DNA from 3 places in the Gilliamella sp. B14384G10 genome. Region 3 is predicted to be linked to each of the others. Evidence: riboswitches for the same ligand, from Rfam matches in the RefSeq annotation. Region 3 holds a riboswitch; each other region holds the start of a gene.
What was found. A riboswitch is a leader RNA that binds a small molecule or an ion and turns the genes downstream of it on or off. The one in region 3 is predicted to bind thiamine pyrophosphate.
Positions count from the first base shown of each region.

Region 1: another riboswitch for thiamine pyrophosphate. It lies ahead of thiM (hydroxyethylthiazole kinase); the one in region 3 lies ahead of H3T54_RS06465 (hypothetical protein).
Region 2: another riboswitch for thiamine pyrophosphate. It lies ahead of thiB (thiamine ABC transporter substrate binding subunit); the one in region 3 lies ahead of H3T54_RS06465 (hypothetical protein).

Region 1 covers NZ_JACFQA010000002.1:886,996-889,271, reverse strand. The annotation lists gene thiD (bifunctional hydroxymethylpyrimidine kinase/phosphomethylpyrimidine kinase) at 1-100, opposite strand, end outside; gene thiE (thiamine phosphate synthase) at 112-753, opposite strand; gene thiM (hydroxyethylthiazole kinase) at 769-1,542, opposite strand; TPP riboswitch at 1,603-1,704, opposite strand; gene trkA (Trk system potassium transporter TrkA) at 1,755-2,276, opposite strand, start outside.
Region 2 covers NZ_JACFQA010000001.1:301,491-303,766, reverse strand. The annotation lists gene argS (arginine--tRNA ligase) at 1-945, opposite strand, end outside; TPP riboswitch at 1,107-1,215, shown strand; gene thiB (thiamine ABC transporter substrate binding subunit) at 1,256-2,254, shown strand; gene thiP (thiamine/thiamine pyrophosphate ABC transporter permease) at 2,268-2,276, shown strand, end outside.
Region 3 covers NZ_JACFQA010000002.1:469,063-471,338, forward strand. The annotation lists gene H3T54_RS06460 (hypothetical protein) at 1-108, opposite strand, end outside; gene H3T54_RS06465 (hypothetical protein) at 433-795, opposite strand; TPP riboswitch at 806-895, opposite strand; gene H3T54_RS06470 (DUF1161 domain-containing protein) at 1,027-1,407, opposite strand; gene H3T54_RS06475 (hypothetical protein) at 1,545-1,775, opposite strand; gene H3T54_RS06480 (SemiSWEET family transporter) at 2,237-2,276, opposite strand, start outside.

The DNA.
Region 1 (2,276 bases), 420 kb from region 3:
TACCATAAGCACCAAGTGCTGAAAATGCTTTTAAGTCAGCTTGAATACCTGCGCCACCACTAGGGTCACTGCCTGCTATTGTTAATGCAACTGTTGTCATGATTTGGTTTCCTATTTTGCCAGTTTTATTTTACTGATTAGGTCGGATGTCGCTTTGGCAAGATTAGCTTGTCCGCATATTGCCGACACAACGGCAATACCTTCAATGCCAGTTTGGATTACTTCGGTTAAATTATTCACGCCGATACCACCGATCGCCACGGCAGGGCATTGTTTCGCTTTAACCAGTTCTTTCAATTGATTAATGCCAGTCGCAGCTGCGGCATCCTTTTTGGTTGCGGTTGGATAGATAGGCCCTATGCCAAGATAATCGACTAAATGCCACGGAACATTCTCTAGTTGTGATTGATTTGAAACTGAAAGTCCTAACCATTTGTCTCTGCCAATTAAGCGTCGAGTAACGTCGACCGGTAGATCGCTTTGTCCTATATGCACACCATCGGCATCAATGGCTAAAGCAATATCAACATGGTCATTGATAAATAGCGGAACTTGGGTACTGCTTAACACTTCTTTGAGCGCTTGTGCGGCGTCATACCAATTTTTACCAGAGTATTCTTGTTCTGAACGTAGTTGCACTGCGGTAACACCATTCTCAACGGCAATTTTGGTAGTAGTGACCATGCCATCTATACCGCCACATAATAACGGATCCAGGACTAAATAGAGAGTTAAATCAAGTTGCTTTTTCATCAAACATCCTTATTTTTAGTTTTGATTGAATCGTGAAAGATGATCAATAACCGCAATGGCGAAACTACCTAACCCTTGCTGTTTATTAGCGAGCTGTCCTGCTTTTTTCATCATAAAACAAGCTGTTGCGGTAGCGGTTAAACGATCACTAGAGGTTGCAATAAATGCTGCTACCATCGCAGATAATGAACAGCCGGTGCCGGTTACTCTAGTTAAAGCGATATCGCCACCGACAATGCTATAAATTTGTTGACCATCTGTGACATAGTCTATCTCACCTGTTATTGCGACAATGGTTTGATATTTTTGTGCTAATAGTATTGCTGCATTTAATGCAGAATCGGTAGAATCAAGTCCATCAGGCCCTTTCGATGATGATTGTTGACCACTCAATGCGAGAATTTCAGAGGCATTTCCTCGAATAACACTCGGTCTAAAAGTTATCAATTGTTTGGCAATTTCAGTGCGATATTTAAGTGCCGCACCAACCGCTACAGGATCCAGTACCCATGGTGTCTGTGTTTGTTCAGCTTTTGCTGCAGCTAACAACATACTATTTGCGCTGTGCTCATCAATGGTACCAATATTAATTAATAAACTACTGGCAATAGTTACAAAGTCTTCAACTTCTTGTTTAGCAACGACCATTGCTGGTGAAGCTCCAATGGCTAATAAGACATTAGCGGTAAAATTCTGTACGACATCATTGGTAATGCAATGGACTAACGGTCGTTGTTGTTTAACTTGCTCAATAAAGGGAATGGCATCATTATTTTGAAATAACTGAATGGTAGACATATTCTTTCCTTATTTATTATTGATATTAAGGGAAGAATGTGTCAAAACGGATAATTAAGACGAAGACTTCCCTACGCTGGTATGAGCCAGATCAGGTTCAACGGGTAAAATCTCAGTTTTTTGTAGTAACAAAAAACACCCCGAGTCAAAAAACAATTAATAAAAACAGTTTTATTATGTACTGAGTTTATATTTTATACAAGCTATTGTAATAATCTTTCGATATCGCTAATAGATCGTCTATCTGGTAAGAAAATGATTAAGTGATCACCATCTTCGATCATTAAATCGGTATTAACAATAATCACATCTTCACCACGCACCACAGCACCAATAGTTGCCCCTGAAGGTAATTTTAGACTGTTAATATTTTTACCTACTAATTTAGAATTTTCAGTATCACCACGAACAATCACTTCGACAATTTCCGATTCACCCTGCCGTAGTGAGACAACTTTTACTACGCCATTTTGCCTTACATGACTAAGTAATTCTGAAATAGTGGCATGTTGTGGTGAAATGGCAATATCAATTACGCTATCGTTAATTAACTCTAAATAAGCTTGTCGTTGAATAAGTACGATGACTTTTTTTGCTCCCATCCTTTTGGCAAGCATTGATGACATAATATTCGATTCATCATCACTCGTCACTGCAACAAAAAGATCGGTAAGTTCGACTTGTTCTTGCGATAAGAGTTCTTGATCCGATGATTCACCATGTAA
Region 2 (2,276 bases), on a different contig from region 3:
TGCATAAAGATAACCACCATCTCGTTTTTGGATGATAACACCCATTGGTTCGCCTTCTTTATTTTTATACTCATCTAAAAACACAACGATAGCGCCTTCACTTTCAACGGCTAATTTTTTCTGTTTAAGATCGGCAACAATGCCCGGAAGCATACTGTTATAGATACTTTCACCCATGGTATCTTCTAGTGAAAGTGTGACATTGAGTCGTTTATATGTGGCAATATTTTGCGTCATGGTAATATCAACCAGTTTTCGCCACATTTCACGGCAATACTCATCACCGCCTTGAAGCTTAACGACATAATTACGGGCTTTTTCAGCAAAGACTTCATCTTCGTCATAATGTTTTTTTGCTGCACGATAAAAAGATTCTAGATCCGATAGATCCATATCGTTGGCCTGTTCGTTTTGCATTTTTTCAAGGTAAGCGATTAACATACCAAATTGGGTTCCCCAATCACCAACGTGATTAGCTCGAATCACATTGTGGCCAAGAAAATTTAAGACTCTAACACTCGCATCACCAATAATCGTTGAGCGTAAATGACCAACATGCATCTCTTTTGCTACGTTTGGTGCTGAGTAATCAACCACAATAGTTTGTGGTTTAGCCGGTAAGGTGATATTCAATTTATCGCTACTTAATGCTACTTCGTTCTGCTCGGCAATCCAACTATTTTTTAAAAAGATATTAATAAAACCCGGTCCAGCAATTTCTACTTTATCGGCAATATCTTCAATATCCAGATGTTGTAATACTTTTTCTGCCAATGCGCGTGGTGGCATAGCCAATTTTTTAGCGGTAGCCATGATACCATTTGCTTGATAGTCACCAAATTGAACTTTGGCTGATTGCTTGATTAAAGCATCACAGTTTTTATCTGCACCAGCCATAATCATTGCTTGCGAAACTCGTTGCGTTAATAGTTGTTGAATGTTCACATTGTACCTAATCAATAATCATAAAATGAGGCATATAATACCGACAAACACAACAATTGTCACTGATTGCCTGTAATCTTACCTTGTTTTAATTTGTCTAAATTTGTATTTATCAACACATCGCCTGTTTACAATTCTATTTGCTATCACTAAACTACTCATCGTTCTCAACGGGGTGCCCTGAAGGGCTGAGAGTGTCAGAAAAACTGACATAACTCGTCGAACCTGAACTGGATAATGCCAGCGGAGGGATTTGAGTTATTATATCTGCTCAAACCTTTTGTCTTTTACACATTACTTTGGAGGCAAAATGTTTCGTAAAAACTTTTTACTATCTGTTATATTTTCATTTTTACTATTTAGTCATCTAGCTAATGCACAACAACCAACTCTAACCGTTTATAGTTACAATTCATTTATGTCACAGTGGGGGCCGGGTGAAACAATTAAAAAAGGCTTCGAAGCGCAATGTCATTGCCAACTTGATGTTGTCACATTGGGAGATGGCGTATCTGTTTTAAATCGCATTCGCCTCGAAGGCGACAAAACAAATGCTGATGTTATTTTAGGATTAGATAACAACCTATTAGCACAAGCCAAGCAAGCGGATATCTTAATTCCGCATCAAATTAGTAAACCCGATAATCTCAATACCGATTGGTGGGATGATAGTTTTATTCCTTATGATTTTGGCTATTTCGCTTTTATCTATAATCAAGATAAAATTAAAAATCCTCCTCATTCATTACATGAATTGATCGAAAACAAAGCTAATTGGAAAATCATTTATCAAGATCCAAGAACCAGTACTCCAGGATTAGGTTTTTTGTTTTGGATGAAAAAGGTCTATGGTGACGAGGTGGCAAATGCATGGCAACAAGTGGCTAAACATACGGTCACAGTAACCAAGGGTTGGAGTGAAGCTTATGGTATGTTCTTAAAAGATGAGGCTGATTTGGTATTAAGTTATAGCACATCGCCGATAGCACATATTATTAATGAAAATAATCATAGCTACGCAGCCGCGATTTTTGATGAAGGTCACTATCGCCAAGTCGAAGTGGCTGGCATCATTAAATATAGCCAAGAAGTCGATTTAGCTCGACAATTTTTACGTTACTTACTAACACCTGAGATACAACGGCAATTTGCTGAAAAAAATGTGATGTATCCAATTATTAAAACCGATCTACCCGATGCTTATAAGCAAATTAATATCATTGATAAATCGCTAGAATTTACACCGGAAGAGATTGAAAAACATCAAAAAGGCTGGATTCGTGAGTGGCAGTCAGCAATAAGTAAATAGTTAAGTATTATTAATGTTAAAA
Region 3 (2,276 bases):
ATGACTAGCATCCAAATTTACTAAGCGCTGATCAATCAACGCAATTTCATTTTGCATTGTTTGTTGGAATTCCTTACTAGCATACATGTTAACCCAACTGTTATATATATTGTTATTTCTTGCGAATCAGTTTGGCAAGTCTTGTTTAGCGACATTAGCAATGTGCTGGCAACTGAGAGAGATTAGTAGCATGGCAAACAGGGATGTTTGACAAGGCTGTTTTTGTCAGAAACAAATAACAGCCAGTGCGTTAAGAGCGAATGAAGGAGGAAGGTAGTCACATTGTGACCACTTGCGTGGTCGCCGCGGAAGTTGGTAAAGAGGGTTTGCGCGAACCCTCTTTAGTCGGACGTAATCACTGTATCGAAATAACCAACAAACAACAAAACGTCCGAAACTCACCGAACCCCAAAAAATTGAGGAACGGGGTTTTTAAAGCCTAAAAACCCCCACATTTTCTCCGAAACTGGTTATAAAACTAAAATCATCTAGCGCTAGTATAATATGTAAATCTAGTTCAACTTCAACAATTGCTTTCAAGTTATTTAAAGATTGTTTGATTTCAACCAGATCATGACTTTTATACACTGCTAATCCCCATGCTCGGGAAAAATTGATAAGGAAAAGATAATCTTGTTTTAAGTAGTGTTGAAAGCAGGCAATATCTAATGTACCTTTACCTAATTGTTGAATAAACTCATGTTGAATATAGTTATCCCAATCACTTTGGCATGATTGAATAAGTGAATAAAATGATGACTCCTTTTTATAAAAATTAGTAATTAAGGAGTACAACAGACTTGCAGAAAAGCGTGTTTTATACTCCCTTCGTCGGTACTAACCGAATCAGGTTCAACGGGTATAATCTCAGCCTAAGGCACCCCGGATAAATATAGATGAATAATAGCTCAGAAAATAACTAACAATTTTTGTAAAAATAATAGTTTATTAACCGTTACTATTTATTCAAATATTCTTCATTAATTAACCGATAGATCTTCTATAACTGTAGCTAATAATCAGTAATTATTCTGTCTTCGAGTCAATTTGCTGATTATCTTCTGAAGATGGCGCTACTATTTCTTGTTGAGAAGATTTCTCTAATTCAGCATTTTCGGCTTGCTGATTAGAATTTGAAGGTTCTTGTTGTTTTGCTTCAGTTGTTACCGAATTATCTTGTGAACGAACATATACTATCTTTTGTTGACCTCGGTCACACGATCCGACAATTTTACCAACAACGCCTTGCTCAGCTTGTTCTGATGGAACTAAATTTAATTGAAAACTGTTTTCATCAACACCATTGTTTTTGATTTTCTCAGCGATACTGGCACTAATTTCTTCACAATTAGAGGCAGCGGCAACCATTGGAAGACCTAACAATAAAACGACGACTAACTTTTTCATACCCTTTCCTATAAATTATAAATAATAAGTCTTGTTGCATTGTAAAACGATTGATAAAACTGTCCATATCGTTATAAGCAATATGATAAATAAATTTTATCAGTTTATTAATGAAGTTAGCGCAAGATTCTAACCGATTAATCTTGCTTATGCTGGCTTTCAAGTACTTTCAATTTATCTAAAACCCAACAGCGAATATCGGCTAGTTCAGTTTCAGACAATCGATTAACAAAATCTCTTTTTTCATGAAGTTGTTTACGATCTTCATCAGTCAAAACAACCCCTTTTAAATTTAATAATACTTCTTTACGGTACATAGAATAGATAAAATCTTTTATCAAATCGTCAGAAAGATTAATGTTAGTCATTTTGATTTCCTTATTTTATATCTTTAACGCTCATACGATTAAGTCGACATCTAAATTAATAACATCACCACTTAATATAAAAGAGTATTAAAAAATAAACTCTGTTTAATAAACAGCCGGATCTCCAATATAATCGAATCGCAAATAGATGACAATGATTGAATCAAATAACACAAACTAAAACTTTTTCATTTATTCAAAACTAACTTGTGAATTATTCACTTAATTATTTGATAAGTATTTAACAAACCTGTTGATAACTCTATAACAAATTGATATTTATGAATTTAATTTCAAGGTTAAAATTTAATCTGCAATATAAAAACCTATTTTTGAAAATAAATACTCTATATTTGTCAACAGAAATCATCTAATAATTTGATAAAATTTTGATAAAAAAATACAGCATAAGGTTTAAATTATGCTGTATTGAAATAATACAAAGAAGTATAACAATATATTTACAATGCCGTAAAAAACGCAATTAAACCAAACAAAACA